3 regions of the Paenibacillus durus genome follow, and region 1 is predicted to be linked to each of the others. Evidence: riboswitches for the same ligand, from Rfam matches in the RefSeq annotation. Region 1 holds a riboswitch; each other region holds the start of a gene.
What was found. A riboswitch is a leader RNA that binds a small molecule or an ion and turns the genes downstream of it on or off. The one in region 1 is predicted to bind cyclic di-GMP.
Positions count from the first base shown of each region.

Region 2: it holds a riboswitch for cyclic di-GMP, as region 1 does, so the genes downstream of both, PDUR_RS28595 (glycosyl hydrolase) here and PDUR_RS29605 (anti-repressor SinI family protein) in region 1, are expected to answer to the same signal.
Region 3: it holds a riboswitch for cyclic di-GMP, as region 1 does, so the genes downstream of both, PDUR_RS03315 (transglutaminase-like domain-containing protein) here and PDUR_RS29605 (anti-repressor SinI family protein) in region 1, are expected to answer to the same signal.

Region 1 is NZ_CP009288.1:375,579-382,992, forward strand. It holds gene PDUR_RS01775 (2-oxoglutarate dehydrogenase E1 component) at 1-1,650, opposite strand, end outside; cyclic di-GMP riboswitch class I at 2,133-2,222, shown strand; gene PDUR_RS29605 (anti-repressor SinI family protein) at 2,249-2,401, shown strand; gene PDUR_RS01780 (helix-turn-helix domain-containing protein) at 2,497-2,841, opposite strand; gene PDUR_RS01785 (aldo/keto reductase) at 3,006-3,980, opposite strand; gene PDUR_RS01790 (PadR family transcriptional regulator) at 4,093-4,659, opposite strand; partial or broken gene PDUR_RS01795 (MDR family MFS transporter) at 4,667-6,094, opposite strand; gene PDUR_RS01800 (bifunctional diguanylate cyclase/phosphohydrolase) at 6,117-7,414, opposite strand, start outside.
Region 2 is NZ_CP009288.1:1,281,228-1,288,641, reverse strand. It holds gene PDUR_RS05840 (discoidin domain-containing protein) at 1-1,511, opposite strand, end outside; gene PDUR_RS05835 (glycosyl hydrolase) at 1,558-3,054, opposite strand; gene PDUR_RS28595 (glycosyl hydrolase) at 3,249-5,060, opposite strand; cyclic di-GMP riboswitch class I at 5,073-5,154, opposite strand; gene PDUR_RS05825 (sugar phosphate nucleotidyltransferase) at 5,310-6,683, opposite strand; gene PDUR_RS05820 (UDP-glucose dehydrogenase family protein) at 6,837-7,414, opposite strand, start outside.
Region 3 is NZ_CP009288.1:718,052-725,465, forward strand. It holds gene PDUR_RS27730 (phospholipid carrier-dependent glycosyltransferase) at 1-2,372, shown strand, start outside; gene PDUR_RS03300 (glycosyltransferase family 2 protein) at 2,407-3,411, shown strand; gene PDUR_RS03305 (GtrA family protein) at 3,404-3,874, shown strand; gene PDUR_RS03310 (class D sortase) at 3,887-4,546, shown strand; cyclic di-GMP riboswitch class I at 4,650-4,730, shown strand; cyclic di-GMP riboswitch class I at 4,806-4,886, shown strand; gene PDUR_RS03315 (transglutaminase-like domain-containing protein) at 4,900-5,709, shown strand; rRNA gene PDUR_RS03320 (16S ribosomal RNA) at 6,114-7,414, shown strand, end outside.

The DNA of each region.
Region 1 (7,414 bases):
CGCAGAGCTTTCTTCATCCGTCTGCAAGGCGACGGCCGTCTTCGTTTCGCCGCTTTTTTGCTTGCCCTCTTTCATCCGCTCGTAGGCCTGCTGAAGCACATTGTCCGCTTCGGCGCTCATCTTCGCCAGTTCATCCTTGGTAATCACCTTCTCGCGCTCCAGCCTTTCGGCATATATCCGGAAGACGGTAGGATGATTTTTTACCTTGCCGTAGACAATCGGCTGGGTCATTTCGGGATCATCCATTTCATTGTGTCCGTGTCTGCGGTAACCGATAAGATCGATCAGGAAATCCTTTTTAAACAGGTTGCGGTAAGCGCTGGCCAGGCGGACGGCAGCAATGCAGGCCTCCGGATCGTCGGCATTGACATGGACAATCGGAATTTCATACCCTTTGGCAAGATCGCTCGCATAGTGCGTGGAACGGGAATCCTCGCTCTCCGTCGTGAAGCCAATCCGGTTATTGACGATGATGTGGATCGTTCCGCCATTCTGGTACCCCTGAAGCTGGCCGATATTCAGCGTCTCCGCCACGATGCCTTCGCCCGGGAAAGCGGCGTCTCCGTGCATCAGTACGGCCATGGCTTTGTTCGTATCAAGCACAGGCAGCCCCGGAGCGCTTCGGACTTCCTGGGCCGCGCGTGCAAAGCCCTCCACTACAGGGTTGACGAATTCAAGATGGCTCGGGTTGTTGGCAAGCGTCAGACGGGCGCGCACTGTCTCGCCTTCATGGAACGCACGGTCGGCGCCCAAATGGTATTTTACATCTCCGGTCCAGCCGTAGTTGATGCCCATGGACCCTTCGGACGGGAACAGCTCCTTGTTCGGAGAATGGTGGAATTCGGAAAAAATAATATCGTACGGTTTGCCCAAAATATGCGCGAGCACATTCAAACGGCCCCGGTGGGCCATGCCCATCAGGATATGCTCCGCGCCGTCATGCGCGGCCGCCCGGACAATTTCGTCCAGCATAGGAACAAGCGCATCATTGCCTTCCAGACTGAACCGCTTCTGGCCGACAAATGTCTTATGCAGGAATGTCTCGAACTGCTCCACCTGGATGAGCCGGCCCAGCAGCCCTTTGCGTTCCGCCGGCGTGAGCGGAGCGGGCGAGGTGGCCGATTCGGCCTGACTGTTCAGCCAGCGAAGCTCCTGTTCGTCGTGGACATGGCTGAATTCGTAGGCAATCGTCTTGGTATAGGTTTGGCGCATCCGGTGATAAGCGTCCCAGCCGGTCAGCACATCCTGCGGAGCGTTCTCCCAGATGAGCGAAGCCGGCAGGGCAAGCAAATCTTCGCGCGTAAGCTCATAAGTCTCGGGGTCCAGCCATTTGGCCATGGAGGTATGACCCTGTCCCAGCGGGTCGATGTCGGCTGCCAGATGGCCAAAAATGCGGATGCTTGCGATCAGCTTGGAAGCTCTAACCGCTTTGCGAAGCCAATCGGTATCGGCGGGCAAGGCCGGTCCGGGAGTCCTTGCAGCCTCGGATGTCAGCGGAGGAGAACCGTAGATGGTGAATAGTTCGCGGTAGTGGGCTTCCACTGAAAAAGGATCTTCGGCGAAATGTTCGTACTTTTCCTGAATGTAGCCCAGATTGGGACCGTAATACTTGCTCCAGACGGATTCGTTGTAGGACTCTTTGGCTGACATGAAACATCCTCCTAACGGTTAAGCTCCAAAGGTGGCGCTGATTAAGGAGGCCCTCTGTTGGAGCTGCGGTGGTTACGTTTACATTCTATAACAAAGACAAACCATTATAAAGCTAATGCCTCATCCTATTGTGCTCCTTTCAACATTTGTAATCAATTCAAGCTTTCGTCCAATCCGTTCGAAAAAAGGCATAATTATGTACAGGACCAAATAACCAAACAAATGATTCGCTATTTCCAAAAAATTTTGGTTAACAGACTTGAAAAATGGGTATTTGTCGTATATAGTTCATTCATACTACTAAGATCATACATATGTTCAAATTATTTCTACTGCCGGGTGCCGTTTGATCAACTCTATTTTTTCTCCGCGCATACTTACTTATTTCCAAAATTCGACACACTTTAGGACGAACTTCTTGTATAATATTCTTGCAAGACTCATTGTGATGAGAATCAATATCAGATCCTTGAATGCAAGGGTCCAGTAAAAGGTAAACCTGCTGAAAGGCAGGGGCACAAAGTCACGGGTCTAAGGTTATTTTTATATACTACGACGGCCGGACTGCCTGGGGACAAAAATCTTAGGAGGAGATTTTTTGGACAAGTCCAACCAGGGGAACATCGGAGAGCTGCAGACGTTAGAGCTTGATATGGAATGGGTGTATTTGCTTCTGAAAGCCAAGAAGCAAGGGCTTCAAGTGGATGAGATTCGTCGGTTCTTCAATGACAGGACACTTAAGGCAATGTAGCAAGAGGGGTCTGAAAGGGCATTATCAATTGATATTTGAAAGAGGACATGGCGGCGCGGCGTCATGTCCTCTTTATGTTTGTGGGCTTTACTGGATTACTGGTCCTTCTGTTCAAGACGCCATTTCTGGTAATCCAGAAACTCCTTAAACTCGCGCTTGCTGACGCCTGAAGCCATAGCCTCCTGCACTAGCTTGAACCATTCGGAATCCAGCATTTCCTCCTGCGTATCGGAGTTCTCTCCATAGAGAAGAACGTGAACGGGAACGTCCAGAGCCTCGGCAATTTTTTCAATGAATTGGATAGAGGGGTTGGATTGAATGTTGCGTTCAACATTGCTCAAGTATGATTTGGCCACATCAGCCTTGCTGGCCAGCTCGGATAAAGACAAGCCCTTCTCCAGACGAAGATGCTGAATGTGTTGTCCTATATTATCTGGCACGATGAGTTACGCCCCCCTCCTTGTTTTTTTGGTACTAGTATAGCAAAGGTCTGCATACAAGGCAAAGCAGGCATTTTCCAGAATTTCTAACGAATCCGAAAGCTATAATCCGGCTGGACGCTATTCTATCCCTTCGATTTCTGCGGCGGCGCGCCGATGAATCGTCAAGGTAACCGCACGCCCCGGGAGCTGACGTACAGGTCATACCATTCCTTACGGGTAAGCGTAAGCTTGTCCGCGCCTTCGCAGGCTGCGATGCGCTTCGGACTTACCGTTCCGATAACGGGCTGAATCGCGGCCGGATGCGTCATCAGCCAGGAGAGGACTATCGCTTCCGGGGTCGTCCCTTTCTCATCGGCCAGCGTACGGACAAGGCGCGCGGTGCTGCGGACCGTTTCGGATTCTCCGTCCAGCGGGCGTCCGCTGTATTTGCCCTGGGCCAGCGGCCCCCACGCCTGAAGCTGGATATTCTCCAGCCTGCAGTGCTCGATCGTTCCTTCGGGCATGCCTTGCTCTCTCCAGGCTTGCTGATTGACGCTTACGACCGAATCGAGCCAGTAGATCTTCTCAAGGCTCATCTCCAACTGATTGACGATAAACGGCTCTTCGCTGTATGCCTGAAGCAGCTTGATTTGCCCCTGGCTCATATTGGAGACGCCGAAATGCCGCACCTTGCCGGATTGCTTAAGCAGGTGAAGCGCTTCGCCCACCTCTTCAGGGTCCATCAGCGGATCGGGCCGGTGAAGCAGCAGAATATCCAGGTATTCTACTCCCAGACGAGACAGGATGCCGTCCACACTGCTTAGGATATGGCTCTTGGAGAAATCGAACACGTTGGAGCTTTCGCCGGGTTCGGCCAGCTTAATGCCGCACTTCGATTGAAGAATGATCCGTTCACGCAGCTCCGGCCGTTCTTTAAGGACGGTGCCGAATACTTGCTCCGCTTTGCCGCGGGTATAAATATCAGCGTGATCGAACATATTGATGCCGATGGAGAGCGCCGCTTCGACAGCCTCATGTCCTTCCTTGATTTGCTCTTTAGTAATCGCCTCGCGGTCCCAGCCTCCGCCAAGGCCCATACAGCCCAGGACAAGCCGGCTTGCGGGAATTCCGCGCTTGTTAAGCGGTAACGTTTTCAATTCAATCCCTCCGTCATAGTGGTAGATGATTTCAGAGATATTGTACAACTTTGGAAGCCGGTATGATACTTTTAATCGCTTAAGAAGCGGTGCCAGGCGGCATACAAGGGGGTTACTCCTTCAGATCCAAGGGCTTCCCGATATCGCCGAGCTTGTGCGCCCGTACGTCAGCGTACAGGCGCTTCAGCCATTTCAGTTCCGTCAGGCTGTGCTCATATTTGCCGTACATGAGATGCAACGCGGCGCGGGGAACGGTGGAAACATGCTCTTCATAGACCTGATAAGCGAGATTGACCTGATGCTCGGTCTCTCGGATGCGCTCCTCCAGCAGTTTCGCAATCTTGTCCGGATCAACATGCCGGGAGAAGGCGAGCGCGAGGTACATCGGATGATAGAGGGTGTCGTTCTGCTTGAACAGCTGCAGCAGGAGCTGCTCGAACAGGGCCTTTCCCGAATCTGTAATTCGGTATATGGTTTTGTCCGGCCGGTCGCTGCTGCGGATAATCTCAACCTGCGTAATCTGTCCGTTCTTGGCCAACTGGTCGACGGCGTAGTACAGGGAGCCCATTTGCAGCTTCGTAATCTGATCGATCGCGCGGTCTTTCATCACCAGCATCATTTCATAGGGATGCATGTCCCGTTCCAGCAGCAGTCCGAGAATAGCCAGCTTCATTGACATGGCAGCTCTAATCCTTGCTTGTCGCCGGCTGCGGAGCATTACTGCGGGTGAAGAGGCGGTCCTTCGGCATGAGCAGCACGGCCGCGAGCCCTAGCACCGCCGGAATAAGCGCCCACAGGAACGTATGCGCAATGGAGGAAGACAGCGCGGCTGAGATTTTCTCAAGCACGGGAGCCGGAATCTGAGCTCTTGCTTCCGGGGTCAGCGCGGCTCGCGGATCGCCGAAGGCGGAGGACTGGGCGCTGCCGCCGAACGCGGCGCTTAGTTGGTCCGTGAACAAATTGCGCTGGATGATGCCGAAGATGGTGATCCCGAGCGTCATGCCAAGCGAACGCATAAAGGTGCATGTCGACGTGGCCGAACCGCGCTGGCGGACATCAAAATGATGGACAGAGGACATGTTGAGCACCGAGAAGGAGAATCCGACGCCAAATCCGGTTACAGCCATAAAGGCGTTGACCTGCAGGCGGGTAGTATCCGGCGACAGGGTCCCAAGCAGAGCAACGCCTGCGACGAAGAAGACAGTGGACAGCAGCATGATGTTCCGGAAGCTGGCCCGGGCTGTCAGCTGTCCGCCAAGCTGGGCGCCGGCGACCGAACCGATCATCATCGGCATCAGAATCAGGCCGGAATTCGTAGCGGAGCCGCCGAATACGCCCTGCACGAAGATCGGGATGTAGACGGTTGCCACAATGAAAGCTGAGCCGTAGAAGAGAGCGGCCAGAGCGCTTGTCGCGAACAGCCTGTTCCGGAACATGCTGAAGGTGATCACGGGTTCAGCCACGCGCCGTTCAATGAACAGAAAGGCGATCAGAAGCACCGCGAAGCCCGCGAACAAGCCTAGAATGGCTGAGGAGCCCCAGGCATATTCCTGTCCGCCCAGCTCCAGAGCGAACATGAGGCAGATAATCGCGCCGACCAGCGTAAAGGCGCCGCCCCAGTCGATCCGCTGCTTGGAGTGAGTCACCGATTCTTTGTAGGCCAGAGCGATCATGATGAAGGCGATCACCCCGAGAGGGAGATTGATGTAGAATATCCAGCGCCAGCCGACATAATCGGTGATATAAGCGCCGAGCAGCGGACCGAGCACGCTTGAGATGCCGAAGACCGCGCCGAACAGTCCTGTCATCTTGCCGCGCTTCTCCGGTGGAAAGATATCGAATATAATCGTGAACGCGATCGGCATCAGCGCGCCGCCGCCCACACCCTGGATTGCCCGGTAGATGCTGAGCTGGGTAATGCTGCCCGCGGTGCCGCAGAGGGCCGAGCCGATCAGGAACAGCAGCAGTCCGAGCATGAAGAAGCGTTTGCGTCCGTACATATCGGACAGCTTGCCGAAGACGGGAGTACCGGCCATCACCATAACCATATACGCCGAGGTTACCCATACGAGCTTGTCCATCCCTCCGAGGTCGGAGACAATGGTTCCCAGAGCGTCCCTGCGGAAAACAACAGGTCTATACCGCCGCTTCCTTGGTGCGCAGCTGTCTGGATTCGATATAACTGATGAAGAACTCCGTAAGCACCGGATCGAATTGGCTGCCCGAACACGCTCTGAGCTCGACAATCGCCTCTTCCACGGATTTGGTCTGCTGATAAGGACGTTCCGTCGTCATGGCATCAAAGGAATCGATAATGGTCAGCATCCGGCACAGCCTCGGAATCTCCTCGCCCTTGAAGCCGTGCGGGTAGCCTTTGCCGTCGTACCTTTCGTGGTGCAGCTCGATGTAAGGGGCCAAATCCTTGAACTTGTCGCCCATCAGCGCCATTTGCTTCCCCCAGGTTACATGCCATTTTACCATTTCCCACTCCTCGGGCGTGAGCTTCTCCTTCTTGTTCAGTATGCCCCAGGGAATTTCGAGCTTGCCGATGTCATGGATTAGCGAACCCAGCGTGAACTGGCGCTTCGACAGGCTGTCCAGCATGAGCAGCTCGCTGACGTCCATAGCGTACCGGAATACCCGTTTGGAATGTTTAAACGTTTCCAGGTCCTTGTACATGAACAGGTTGAGCTGCTGCTCGATATCCCGTACGTCCTGGCTGAAATCGATATCCCGCTCTTGCGGCGATTGGTGGCCGTAGACATGGACCATATTCTTGCCCTGCTTCTTGGCGTAGTACAATGCCTGGTCGGCCTGATCGACAAGCTCCGATTTGTCGTGAATGTCGCTGCGATAGCCCGCAATTCCAGAAGAAAAGGACAAGCAGCCTTGAGGGAAAATTTCAGCCCCTTCAAAATAAGAGTTGTTCAGCGTTTTGCGCAGGCGGTCGAGAAAGCTTTTAGCCTGTTCGGTGTCATGTGAGGGCATCAGGATCGTGAATTCTTCCCCGCCGTAGCGGGAGACGACCATTTCCGCGCCGCCGCATTCCTTTTTCAGCAATTCCGCCAAAAAAACGATCAGCCCGTCACCCTTAAGATGGCCGAAGTGGTCATTATATTTCTTGAAATCGTCGATATCGATCATGGCCAGCGACAAGGAGGAGCCCGTGCTCCGGGATTTGCGCATTTCCACTTCCAGCGTCAGCTCGAAATAGCTGTGGTTGAACAGACCTGTCCGCGGGTCCCGGTTGGCACGTTCCTCAATGTCCCGGTACATCGCGAACATCTGCTTGAACGCATAAGACAGCAGAACGCTGAGGCAGAGAAACAGAGCCAGCCCGAAAATGTGATTATGGTATAAAAGGATGACCAGCACAAGCGCCAGCACCAGGGTGCTGAGGTAGGCAATAATCGTATCCTTCAGCATTCCTTTTA
Region 2 (7,414 bases), 910 kb from region 1:
GCGTGCTGCACGAACATATCTGCATATCCAATATGGGCTCTCATGATCCGGTCGAATGCGGCTGACGTCCGCTCCTTCGCCCCGTAATGATAATCGTCCAAATGAGTGTCGGAGGTGCCGAACTCTGTCACCAGCATTTTTTTGGGGAGGCCGTCATTCGAACCATTGAACGTCTTCAGGTTCTCGGTAAAGCTGCCGCCGTTCTTGGCAATGTAAGAATCCCCGTAGGAATGTCCGTTTGTAAGATCGGTAGCCTTCTCCATCTCCAGCCGCTGCGCCGGATCACGTTCCCAGCCATCGGGATCGCCGCACTGGCGAACGCCGCCCCGTTGGCTTTTTTCACAGGAATCCTCCTTGTACTTCGGCCAGTACGTCCAGCCGGGAGCAACCGTCTGCAGATGAGGCGCAATTTGTTTGCCCTCCTTATTCAGCCATTCGGCTATCGCCAGATTGACGGCTTTGGAGCGATTAAACAACCCCGGCTCATTATCCACCTCGTAATATTGAAAGTAAGAGCCGTATTTCTGAAAATATTCGGTAAGCTTCTTCTTCGCGCTTTCCGGCAGTGATCCGTCCGCATTTAGCTTAATGTCCCCGGTGTACAAATACAGCGCGACCGCCTGCATATTGTAATCCTTAAGCGCTTTATAGTAGTTCTCCAAATCGGAACGGGAAAATTTCACATCGCTGGCGCCGCCCGTACGCATAATATTGCCGCTATAGGCTACGCCCAGCCACTTCATAATGTACGGCAGATGAGTGGTAGCGCCTGTATCAAAATAAAACTGCTTGTTGGTGACCATCGTACCCGTAAGCACATAACTGCCGTGAATCGGCTCGGTAATCGGTGAATCCAAAGACAACAATTTCAGATCGTCCCAAGTCCACCATAAATACTGCTCTTCCGCGCTCGACGCATATAGGGAATGGACCGCCTTCAGCTTAAGCTCGTTGTCACCGACTTGCAGTTGTTCCTTCGGGATATAGAGTTCATACGTTTTGCGGAATTTGTATTCGCTCCCCGTTCCCGCGACGCCCGCGATCTGAATAATCCCCGACAGCTCGCTGTTCGAGAATACCGCCATCTGCGGAACCGACTTATAGGCGTTGAGAATGCTCACCTGGAACAGAACCCCGTTCGCCGGGATTTTGCTCAAATGGTAGGATAGCCGCAGTTCGGGCGCGTTCCTGCCGTCGAGACCAGAGGGCAACTTTTTAAGCACGGACGCATCCGGCTTCGATGAATTTAGGCTGACCGTACTTCTCGCGCTTGAAGAATTACTCGGCGCGAACTCGCCGGCCGATTCATCACGGCTGCCGAGCTGCCAGATTAGCGCCCCCGCTGGGGATTCAGACGCTGTCTCATACGCGGAGGAGAACTTGGTCATTCCAATATCACTTCTCTCCGTCTCCTCACTACCCAAAAACGATACAGACAGCAAGAATAAGATGGCAAGTCCTGCAAGTTTCAAAAATATAGATAAAGGCCGGGCTTTTCCTGGTTCTCTCATTCCCTGTCCTCGCTTTCTCTAGAAGCCGGGTTTAAAGATACAACTCTCATTTGGGAAGAAACAGCACATTGGGGGGAATGACCTCTTCCTGCCAATCCGGCCCTTTCCAGAGCAGCTTGATATCGGCTTTCCCTTTGTTCTCAAAGTACTCCACTTTGATATCGTAACGGGTATCCCCTTTCAGCTTGATGCTTCCTTCCCGGGCAACATCGTTCTGCGGCATCCAGCTGTCGATAATGAGTTTTCCGCCGATCCATACCCGCACTCCGTCGTCGGACACCGCCTTAATGGTGTAGTTACCCGTTACGGGAGTCTGGATACGGCCTTGCCAGCGCACGGAATAAAAGTTTCTCTCCATGTCTTTATCCGGCGGGGAATCATGCCAGATAAAGTTGAGATTAGCGTCGGTTCTGCTTATGAGCGGTTGGCCTTTCAGGTCTTTATTGTTAAAATAATCTCCCCTCAGTCCATTTCCGGCGGCTTCAGCCTGTTTGTTCGTCATATGGATAAAATCGTTTTTGGACAACGTATAGTCCGCATTCATGAAGCTGCTTATTTTCTGCTGGCTGTTGTTCTCGGTCAGCATTTTGCCCCAAGTCATCATATAGACCCACTTGCTCTGGTTCTTGGCAAGCACCTGGGGATCGGGCAGCTCCCCGCTTTCCCCAATGGCGATCGGCTTCCCGTCCGCCAGCGTCAACAGACTGTCGTAATAAGTCTGCTGAAAGTCGTTGTTATAAATGTCTGCCGCAAGAATATCGACTTTATCTGCCCCCGGATAATAAGGCGCATAAGCGTCGGCCCACCCGTTGGGAGCATTCGGATTCCATACCCAGAGCAGATTGTTTAATTTATGTTTACCCACATATCGGTCGTACATAATGTTCCAGAGAGCAGAATAATTATCTTTCTTGCCCCACCAGAACCAATCGCCGTTCATTTCATGATATGGTCTCCACAATACAGGAACTCCGGCGGCCTGCAGCTGCTTCAAATACACGGCTGCCCTGTCCAGGTCGGCAATCAGCATGTCATATTGGGCTGTGCCGGGTGTCACATAGGCGTCAAAATCGCTCTGGCTCAAACTCATAGACACATTGGACCAGGCCGGAGATGTGCCGGGAAGGCTCTCATGAAACGTCATGGCTACAATACCGCCGCTCTCATACCAGTTGATGGCGCTCTTCACTACCGCCTCGCGCTGGCGGTCAATCATACCAGGCGACTGGCCGTTAATCGCTCCGAGCTCGTAGCCGTGAAGCACGGCATCGCTTCCGGCAGCCTTCTTCAGCTTGTTCGTGAACTCATCCGGGCTTTCCAGGTAATCATGCTGGCCGGAGATCAAGCCCTTCCCGCTTAAGTTCGCCAGATATTCAAGCAAATTCCGCGATTCGGCTGAAGCGGATGAATTAACCGGCGAGACGGTTTTTGGGGCTGCCGGGGGGATGTTATCGGCGTTTACCCACGGCAGTAAAGCGGCAAAAAGAATCAAAGGCACAGTCATAACGAACAGCCGATGTCTACGGAATAATTTCAATGTCATTTTCCTTTCTTAAGCTGGATTGTCGTCCCCGAACGCCGTCCTCCGGATGCTAGAAATGACGGTCCAAAATGGGGCCGATAGCTTAGAAGCCCTGCTGAAAAACAAGCAGGGCTGTCAAGGTTCTAATGAACTGAATTAGGTTATACTCTCAAAATATCGGCAGCCCATACATGAAACTATTCGTAAAAAATATATCAAAGCGATCCGGAAAGATAAAACGCGCTCGCGGGAACAGTTTCCTTAATTTGGCTAGGGCTTTCCCACATCAGACGGGCTTTGGCGCTCCCCGTATTGTCGTAATATTCTACTTTAATGTCATACAGTTTGCCGGCTTCCAGGTCGATTCTTCCCTTCCGCTCTACTCCGTATTGAGTGGACCAACTGGTAATGACCGCTACCCCGTTGACCCATAACCGAATGCCATCGTCCGAACTAGTATAGAAGGAATAGTTCTCGGTGTAGAGAGGCTTGATTTTACCGCTCCAACGGACGGAAAAATAGTCAGGGTGGACAGAGCTGTCCGGTGTTCCGGTTCCCCAGTTAAAATCGATGGCCGATTCTTCTCTTACCAGTGCAGGCGTTCCGGAAAGCTGCATATTGGCAAAATATTCGCCAATCAGCCCGTTGCGGGGCTGCGAAGGCTCCGGCGTGGCCGAAGGTAGTGGCAGCAGATTCGCGCTGTTCGGATCATTCACCCCCGAACCTTCTCCTATCGGCTGATAAGTCGGCGTTGGCGTCGGGCTAGGCGATGGTGTTGGCGTTGGACTCGGCGTCGGCGTTGGACTCGGTGTCGGCGTTGGCGTCGGCGTCGGGCTAGGCGACGGTGTCGGTGTTGGACTCGGCGATGGTGTCGGCGTTGGACTCGGCGTTGGCGTCGGGCTAGGCGACGGTGTCGGACTTGGCGCCAGACTTGGTAACGGCGCTTGTATCAGAATTGGGCTCGGCACCGTTACGGAAGCCATTCCCGTTATAACCTCATCGCGGGTTAAGGTGAATCCGTTATTCATAAAGCTCTTGATTGTAGTCGTGCTGTTGTTTTCGTACAGCATTTTGCCCCAGTTCATCATAAAGACCCATTTGCTCTGTGATTTGGGCAGCATCGCCGGATCGGGCATTTGTCCGTTCTCGCCAATGGCAATCGGCTTGCCGGCGGCCAGAGTCAGCAGACTGTCATAATAGTACTGATTGAAATCATTGTTATAAATGTCCGCCGCCAAAATGTCCACCTTATCCGCACCGGGATACGTCTTGACGTAAGGATCGGCCCAGCTGTTCGGCGCGTTCGGGCTCCATACCCACAGCAGATTGTTAAGCTTATGAACATTAACAAAGCGGTCATACATAATATTCCACAGAGCGGCAAAATTGTTCTTCTTGCCCCACCAGAACCAATTGCCGTTCATTTCATGGTACGGGCGCCACAGCACGGGAACCCCAGCATCGCGCAGGGCTTTCAGCGATACCGCCACTTTATCGAGTTCCGTGATCAGGCTGTTGTACTGCGTAGTTCCAGGAGTGACATACTTGTCAAAATCGGCCTGGGACAGCGATTTTTGCACATTGGTCCAGTTATAAGCCGTACCGGGCAGATTTGCGTGGTACGTCATGGCGACGATGCCGCCGTCCTTATACCATTTGATGGCGCTGCTGACGATATTTTGCCGCATCCAGGTCACGGCGCCGTCCGTTTGGCCGTTAATCGCCCCAAGCTCATATCCATGTAGGGCTGCATATCTGCCGCTCGTTACTTGAAGCTTGTAGTTGAACTCGTCCGGACTTTCCAGATAATCATGCTGGCCGGTAATAATGCGGGTTCCGGAAATGGAGTACAGGTAGCTCAGCAGCTTGACCGCTTCGGGAGAAGCATCAGGATTGACCGGGCTCCCCTGAGCCTCCGCAGCCGAAACAATCGCCAGGCTTCCTGTACCCGCAGGCAGGACAAATGTCAAGAGCAGACACAGGGATAGCATAACAAAGAACAGTCGATACATACGAAGAACTTTCAATTCCATCTCCCTTTCGGTAACCAGGCTTCCTCCTTAATTAAGAGGCCCTATGGCTTTGCGTCCCTACCTCACGATAGGTTTGCCTTTGTCGTAGTCGAAGGCTTAACCTTCTACCGTACATATCGACGTTATTTAATTATTCATGAAGTCCATTTTTCATAAATCCTTAATAAATAAGTCGAAAGACCTGTTTAATGGCCGGTAAAATTGGTTAAATAACAATTCTGCCTATCAATATCAAACTTTTTTTCAAGAAATAAACTGGTGCAGTTCAATGTCCTTCCAATCCAGCGTAATGCGGATGTTGTCCTCTTCCACCAGCTCCGATCCAGTCTGCACTTCGATAAACTCCACATCGGTCAGAGCCAGAATGCTGTGCTTCGTTCCTTCCGGTATGCGCACAACATCTCCCGCTTTTACCTTGTGCATTTTTTCATTAAGAATGATGCTGGCTTCCCCGCTGATGAACGTCCAGATTTCACTGCGCTTGAGATGGTACTGATAGCTGATATTTTTTCCTTCGGCAATAAAAATCCGCTTGGTCAGCACTTCATTGCTTTCATGGTATTTGACGTAATCGATCACCCGGTAGTGGCCCCATCGGCGTTCCTCATACATCGGTCTTTGTTCCGTGCCCTTCAGCACCTCTTTGATGCGCGGACTTTCCGATTTGTGAGTGACGAGAATACCGTCCGGACTCGCGGCGATAATCAGGTCCTGAGCACCGATTACCGTGATCGGAATATCAAGCTCGTTGACAAGGCAGCTTGTCGAGGAATCCTCGGTCAGAACGCCCTTGCCCATTTGATTGCTCGCCATCTCTTCGGTCAGCGTATTCCAGGTGCCCAGATCCTTCCAGAATCCGTCGTACGGCTGAACAACGATTTTGTCTTCCCGTTCAACCACTTCATAGTCGAAGCTGATCGAAGAGAGCAGCTTGTACTGCTTCTGCAGCTCTTCGTAGGTCAGCGGCAGGCCTTTTTGCTGCAAAATATCAAGCAGGTATCCGAGCCGGAAGGCGAATACCCCGCAGTTCCACAAAGCGCCCTGTCCAATGAGCTCTTCGGCGCGCAGGCGGTCCGGCTTCTCAAGGAAACCGCTCACCGGCATGACTCCATTCTCCTGAGCATCAGCGCTCGAAGGGATAATGTAGCCGTATTTCTCCGAAGGCAGCTCCGGTACGACGCCGATCAGCGCCAGGTTTGCGCCGCTGTCGTCAAGCGCCTGCTCAAGCTGCGAAACCGATCCGAAGAAGGAGCCTTCCACATAAGGATCGACCGGCAGAATCGCCACCGTCTCATCCGGCCGCACGCCCTCTACCGAATACAGATAGACGGCCGTGAGCGCAATCGCCGGAAAAGTGTCCCGGCGTTCAGGCTCGATAATAATCTTCACGTCGGTGCCCAGCTGACTCTGAATCATTTCCACCTGTCCGCGTCCTGTCGCCAGATACGACGATTCCGCGAGTCCCGCTTCTTCCAGCTGCCGCCATACCCGCTGGACCATCGATTCAGGTTCGCCAAGCGGGCTTTCCAGCACCTTCAGGAACTGTTTCGAACGTGAATCATTGGACAGAGGCCACAGCCGTTTTCCCGAACCGCCAGATAAAAGCACCAATTTCATAAGTGTACCCTCCCTCTAAATGGTCATGCCATGGCCGTGAAGAACCGGCTGCTTAATGGAACTCCATTATGTCAATATCGCAGTCTTAAGGCAGCACTGCGGGCAACAATCGAAGCGTAACATCCGTTTGCCCTGTTCTGTACAGGGGGGCTATTATACCGCCCCCGCCACACTCGGAGAATAGCCGCTGAGCCCGCCCATTCGCGGACGTCCTACCGAATAATATTCCAGCCCGGTTCCTTCGATCTGCTCCTTGGAGTAAACATTGCGGCCGTCGATCAGGATCTGCTTGCGCATGCTCGCGGATAATAGATGCAGATTGATATCCTTGAACACGCCCCAGTCCGTCAGCAGGCAGAGCGCGTCACTGCCGGACGCCGCTTCCTCGGCCACAGCGCACCATTGAATTTGCGGGTGATTGTACTGCTGGCGGAAATTATCCGCTGCGATCGGATCGTACACCTTCACGTGCGCTCCTTCCTTCACGAGCGCCTCTACGATTTCCCTTGCCGGCGATTCGCGCACGTCGTCCGTATTCGGCTTGAAGGCAAGCCCCCATATGCCAATACTCGCGCCATGCAAGCTTCCAAGCGATTCATGCAGCTTGGCGAGGATCATGTACCGCTGACCCTGATTAACTTCCACCACCGATTTGAGCAGCTTGAATTCATAATCGACGTTACCGGCGATCTGGATCAGCGCCTTCGTATCTTTGGGGAAGCAGGAGCCGC
Region 3 (7,414 bases), 340 kb from region 1:
CTTATTCCACCGTCAACGCTTTTAACCTCTACACGCTCATCGCTCCGTCCTGGTCGCCGATTGACCAAATGTGGCTCGGTATTCCTTACCGCGCTTGGGGCAATATTTTTATTATAGCCGCAGTAGCTTTGGCCGCGTTGTTCTCGTTCCGGAAAGACCGAAAAGACCTGTCCAAGTCCTTCTTTATCGGTCTCGTTTTAATTGTGGTCATGTTTGTGGTTGGAACCAAAATGCATGAACGGTATATGTTCCCGGCGCTTGCCTTGAGCTTGTTCGCCTTTATGGAGATTAAGGACCGGAGGCTGCTGACGCTGTTCTTCGGCCTGAGCCTGACCCAATTTGCCAATGTGGAGTATGTACTGCTGCATCTGAATGCGGGGCGGAATCCCGGTTCGGACGGCATCATCCTTGTTACATCCATCACCAACGTCGGGCTGCTGCTGTACATGCTGTATATCGGCTGGGATTTATATTTCAGGGGGAGGGTGCTGACGCTGGCTCCTGCGTATACCGATAAGCAAAAACGGGAAACCGATCTGGCGCTCGTCGGTGAACTCCGTCCGGTTAATTTCCTGCAAGGAAGTGCTGTTCCCCGGATGATGCGCAGAGACTGGCTGTGGATGGCGGCTATTACGCTCCTTTATGGAGCGCTAGCTATGGTCAATCTCGGTTCGGTCCGTTCTCCGGAAACGGTATGGGCGCCTTCGGCTGCGAGCGAAAGCTTCTATGTCGATTTGGGCGCCGCGAAGCAGCTCGACAAGGTGAGAATATTCGGCGGCGTAGGCACTGGTGAATTTACGCTGGATTTTGGCAATTCGCCGCAAAGCTGGTCCGGACCTGTCAAGATTAACGAGGATGTCGGCAACGTCTTTATCTGGAAAAGCCAGCAGCTTAACGCCACGGCGCGGTATGTCCGAGTTTTTGTGAATAAGCCGGGCTTTTATCTGCATGAGATCGCCTTTTATGAGAAAGGAAACGCGTCACCGCTGGCTGTTGCCGAAGTGTCGCCCGATACGGGAGGAACTCCCAAAAAAGGAGATCCGGCTAACCTGTTCGACGAGCAGCAGCTTATTCCAGCCAATTCGGGCTATATGAACAGCACCTATTTTGATGAAATCTATCATGCACGCACCGCGTATGAATACGCCCATGGCATCGTTCCGTACGAGAATACGCATCCGCCGCTCGGGAAGCTGCTGATTTCCGTCGGAATGGCGTTGCTCGGCGTTGATCCTTTCGGCTGGCGGATCGTCGGCACGGTATTTGGCATCGCCATGCTGCCTGTTATGTATGTGATGGCGCTGCGGCTGTTTGGGCGGACTCGCTATGCCGCGCTTGCGGCGGGGCTGTTCGCGCTGGATTTCATGCATTTTACGCAGACCCGGATTTCTACTATTGATGTGTACGGCGTCTTCTTCATCATGCTGATGTTCTACTTCATGCAGCGTTACGCGGCAATGAATTTCTACCGCCTTCCGCTGCGCAAGACGCTTTGGCCGCTGTTCTGGTCGGGCCTGTTCTTTGGCATCGGAGTTGCCTCCAAATGGATTGTGCTGTATGGAGGGGCGGGGCTCGCCGTTATGCTCGGTATATCGCTCTTTGACCGGTACCGGCAGCACCTGGCGGCCCGGCGAGTGCTTGCCCTCGGCAAGCGTGCCGACCCGGAACTGTCAGCCGCTTGCCAAGAGGCCGCAGGAACATTCTGGAGCAGAGCCGTTATCACTCTGGCCTCCTGCATTATCTTCTTTATTGTTATTCCGGCTGCGATTTACAGCTTATCGTTTATTCCCGTGCTGTCCGTCACACCGGAAGGCTATACGATTAAAGGATTGCTCGAAGCGCAGAAGAATATGTACGATTACCACAGCCAGCTTGTGGCTACCCATCCGTTCTCATCCCAGTGGTGGCAATGGCCCTTTATGAAGCGTCCGGTATGGTTCTTCAGCGGGGGAGAAGGATTGCCGGCAGGCCAGACCAGCAGCATTGTAACGATGGGCAACCCGCTGATCTGGTGGACAGGGGTTTTTGCCATCCTAGCTGTCCTGTGGCTGACGCTGAAACGCCGGGAAAAGCCGCAATACGTCATTTGGATCGGCTATTTTTCCCAATACATTCCCTGGATGCTCGTTCCGCGCGAGACGTTCCTTTACCATTATTTCGCCATGGTTCCGTTCATGATTCTGGCGCTGGTCTATATGCTGAAGCTGTCGGACAGCGTGTTCCCCGAATCCCGGTCGAGAGTCATCCGTTATGTGTACGTCGCTGCGGCGGCGCTGCTATTTATCATGTTCTATCCCGTCTTGTCGGGCATGCAGGTTAGCGGGGATTACGTGACAGGCTTCCTGCGCTGGTTCCCGACTTGGGTCTTTTAGAGTTACGGCCGTCTATAATTTAGGAGGAAAAGAAATGAAAGCCAGATACAGCGTGATCGTCCCGATGTATAATGAAGAAGAAGTGATTTCCCATACTTACGAGCGTCTAAAAGAAGTCATGGACCGCAGCGGAGACGCGTACGAGCTGATCTTCGTGAACGATGGAAGCCGGGACCGCTCAGCCGATATGATCCGGGAGATTGCAGACCAGGACGGTCATGTGAAGCTGATTGACTTCTCGCGGAATTTCGGCCACCAAATCGCGATTACCGCAGGCATGGATTATGCCCGGGGGGAAGCGGTCGTCGTTATCGACGCAGATCTACAGGACCCGCCCGAAGTCATACTTGAGCTGATTGCCAAGTGGAAGCAGGGATATGAAGTGGTGTATGCCAAACGGATGAAGCGCCACGGTGAAACATTTTTCAAAAAAATCACCGCCAAGCTGTTTTACCGTCTGCTGAGCAGGTTGACGAGCGTGGATATTCCCACCGATACAGGTGACTTCCGCCTGATCGACCGCAAGGTGTGCGACGTTTTGCGCGAACTGAAGGAGAAGAACCGCTATGTCAGAGGGCTTGTCAGTTGGGTCGGCTTCCGCCAGACGATGGTGGAATATGTCCGCGAGGAGCGCTTTGCCGGGGAGACCAAATATCCGCTCAAAAAAATGATCCGGTTTGCGCTCGACGGCATCACGTCCTTTTCGCACAAACCGCTCAAAATTGCGTCTTACCTTGGGTTTTTGCTTTCGTTTTCCAGCTTTGTCTTCTTGTTCTTCGTGCTGATGCAGAAGTGGTTTACGTCCCGTACGGTACCCGGCTGGGCTTCCATCGTCGGCGTGAACCTGCTGTTTAACGGAATTGTGCTTATGATCCTCGGAGTAATCGGCGAATATATCGGCCGGATATACGATGAATCGAAGGACCGGCCGCTATACATTGTCCGCGAAGCGGTAGGCTGCAGAAACCTGAAGGAAGAGGAAGCCGAGCTTTTTCGGGAGGAAGCCGGACAACCACGGAAGGGTGTACCCCATGAATAACAAAAATGTGCGAGGCGATTTCCTTCAGTTCGTTAAATTTAATATTGTCGGCCTGCTGAATACGCTGGTAGATATGGCCGTGTTCGCGCTGCTGAACTCGCTCGGGCTGTTCTATGTCGTCGCCCAGGTCATCTCCTATGCCGCAGGAACGGCCAACAGCTTTATTTTGAACAGTAAAATAACGTTCAAGGACCGGCAGCGGAGCAAGGAAGAAGGATTTGATCATAGGCAGCTTCTGAGGTTTATAGCATTGAATCTGTTTGTGCTGTGCATATCCCTGCTGCTCATGAGCGTTCTAATCGGCCGTCTGAGATTGCAGGAACTGTCGTCGAAGGTATTGGTTACGTTTGTTACGGTCATCATCAATTTTTTTGGCAGCAGAAAATGGGTGTTTGTGAAGCCGAAGCAGTCTCTGCCTGTCTCCGGTGAGGCGATCTCAGGAGCAGATGCGGAGCGACGATAGAGGGTGAAGATATTGCGCAAGCTTTCTTATATCATAATTATCGCCGGCGTTCTGCTTATCCTTTATCCGAAGGCCAGCGAATGGTTTGAAGATTGGCAGCAGCAGAAGCTGCTGAAGGAAGCGGAGCAGAGCTTTGAACAAAGTGCGGAGACGGCTCAGAATTCGGCCGATCCCGATCTGCGGCTCAAATACGCCAAAGTGACACAGCTGCTTGCCGAAGAATCGGCCTTGGACGAGCAGTCGCAGCTCGCGGCGGATAAAGGCGGTTCAGACGTAGACGAGAAGGCGATCGCGCTGATTGAGATCGATAAAATCAACGTTAAGCTTCCCGTGCTTGAAGGAGCCACCAAAGCCAATATGCGGCATGCGGCCGTGCATTTGACCGAGACCGCTCCGCTTGGAGAAATTGGAAATGCGGCTATCGCCGCTCACCGCGCCCATACCAAGGGAAGACTGTTCAACCGCCTGAATGAGGTGGAGATTGGCGATACGATTTCTGTTAAGACCAAAGGGAAGGTCTATAACTATACGGTCTACGATATCTCGATTGTCGAGCCTACTGACGTGTCCGTGCTGGAAGGCAATAACAAAGACCGCATCCTTACGCTCATCACATGCGATCCGCTGATTAATCCGACACATCGGTTAATTGTACACGCAAAGCTCCCGTGACTGTCGCGGAAATATGGGAAAATAGGCAATTGACCAGGTATATTTTCCTAGTTTCCTATTGATAATTTATATAAATATGGTAATCTGATATTAGAAAAGCTAACCACGATAACGGCAAACCTATCGAAAGATAGGGACGCAAAGCTAGAGGGCCTTCCCGCAAGGATGGCAGCCAGCTACCGAATGAAGAGGCTTTTTTATTTATTCATTTTTAAAAAATAATGGCATTTATACCATATATTCAAAAGAGATGGAACTTGTACGATAATGGCAAACCTATCGAAAGGTAGGGACGCAAAGCTAAAGGGCCTTCCCGGGAGGATGGCAGCCAGCTACCGAAAGGAGTTTTATCTATGAAGAAGTTTTATTTCATACTTCTCATATTATTTACATTAGCCACCTCCGTTCCAGTTATCCCGGCAGCCGCCGCGAGCGGCAGTTCCGAATGGCTCGACACTTCGAATTTAAGCCAAGGCGTTGTTGGCATTCAATATAACGCTCCTCAGGGCAAGCGCACGAAACTGATGATTACGAAGAACGGCAGCAGTTATACTTACAACCTCTTCGCATCAGAGCCCAACGAGTCCTTCCCGCTGCAGCTAGGCAGCGGCTCCTATAAAGTTTCCATCCTTGAGAATACCAGCGGCAACAAGTATAAAATCATATATTCCGATTCTATCGACCTTTCGGTAAGCGACCCTAACGCCGTATATCTGAGCTCTGTGCAGAATGTTAAATGGAGTCCGTCCGACAAAGCGATCCAAAAAGCGAAACAACTCACCCAGAATGCCAACACCGACAAAGAAAAAGTAACCGCCATCTATAACTATATCGTCTCCAATGTAAAATACGACTACGCATTGGCAGCCAACGTATCCACCGACTATGTGCCGGACATCGACAGAACGCTTACCAGCAAAAAAGGAATTTGCTACGACTATGCTTCCCTCTTTGCCGCTATGCTCCGCAGTGTGAACGTTCCCGCTAAGCTAGTGATGGGTGAAAGCAGCTATGTATCTCAATACCATGCATGGAATGAAGTCCTCATTGATGGGCAGTGGGTGACTATTGACACGACGGTAGACGCCGGCTTGGGTAAGAGTAATAAATCGGTCTCCCTGATTAAAAACGCCAGCAAATATACCGGTGTGAAATATTATTAAGCAACTGAAAGCTTCATGAATGAAATGTACAATCCGCTTAAATAATAAGTGGATTGTTTTTTTGTATTTAGGGGTTGCCATATTCCCAAAGAAGAGGTATTATAGGTAAGTCGTCCTCGGGGGACACAAGCTTTTATCGACAAGATAAAATAAACTTTCAAAAAAAGCTTGCGTTTCTGTAGAGTGTATGATATATTATAAAAGTTGCTGCTGAGGCAAAGTTGAGCGGCGGCAAAGAAGTTTGATCTTTGAAAACTGAACAACGAGTGAGTGGGAATTCGCTTTTAGCGAGTTCCAAAAATAAGATGAATTTCACAGCGTGTTTCACGCTTTTGAAATGCCATCCTTGAGAATGCAAATTCTCGTCAGATGTTTCAAATTGAGCTAATCGCTCTTTCAATACTTTATTGGAGAGTTTGATCCTGGCTCAGGACGAACGCTGGCGGCGTGCCTAATACATGCAAGTCGAGCGGAGTCTTTTGGAGAGCTTGCTCTTCAAAAGACTTAGCGGCGGACGGGTGAGTAACACGTAGGCAATCTGCCCCTTGGACTGGGATAACTACCGGAAACGGTAGCTAATACCGGATAATTCCTCTTAGCTCCTGCTAAGAGGCTGAAAGGCGGAGCAATCTGTCACCAAGGGATGGGCCTGCGGCGCATTAGCTAGTTGGTGGGGTAACGGCTCACCAAGGCGACGATGCGTAGCCGACCTGAGAGGGTGAACGGCCACACTGGGACTGAGACACGGCCCAGACTCCTACGGGAGGCAGCAGTAGGGAATCTTCCGCAATGGGCGAAAGCCTGACGGAGCAACGCCGCGTGAGTGATGAAGGTTTTCGGATCGTAAAGCTCTGTTGCCAGGGAAGAACGTCTTGTAGAGTAACTGCTACAAGAGTGACGGTACCTGAGAAGAAAGCCCCGGCTAACTACGTGCCAGCAGCCGCGGTAATACGTAGGGGGCAAGCGTTGTCCGGAATTATTGGGCGTAAAGCGCGCGCAGGCGGCTGTTTAAGTCTGGTGTTTAAACCATGGGCTCAACCTGTGGTCGCACTGGAAACTGGGCAGCTTGAGTGCAGAAGAGGAAAGTGGAATTCCACGTGTAGCGGTGAAATGCGTAGAGATGTGGAGGAACACCAGTGGCGAAGGCGACTTTCTGGGCTGTAACTGACGCTGAGGCGCGAAAGCGTGGGGAGCAAACAGGATTAGATACCCTGGTAGTCCACGCCGTAAACGATGAGTGCTAGGTGTTAGGGGTTTCGATACCCTTGGTGCCGAAGTTAACACAGTAAGCACTCCGCCTGGGGAGTACGGTCGCAAGACTGAAACTCAAAGGAATTGACGGGGACCCGCACAAGCAGTGGAGTATGTGGTTTAATTCGAAGCAACGCGAAGAACCTTACCAGGTCTTGACATCCCTCTGAATCCTCTAGAGATAGAGGCGGCCTTCGGGACAGAGGAGACAGGTGGTGCATGGTTGTCGTCAGCTCGTGTCGTGAGATGTTGGGTTAAGTCCCGCAACGAGCGCAACCCTTGACTTTAGTTGCCAGCAGGTCAAGCTGGGCACTCTAGAGTGACTGCCGGTGACAAACCGGAGGAAGGTGGGGATGACGTCAAATCATCATGCCCCTTATGACCTGGGCTACACACGTACTACAATGGCCGGTACAACGGGAAGCGAAGCCGCGAGGCGGAGCCAATCTTAGAA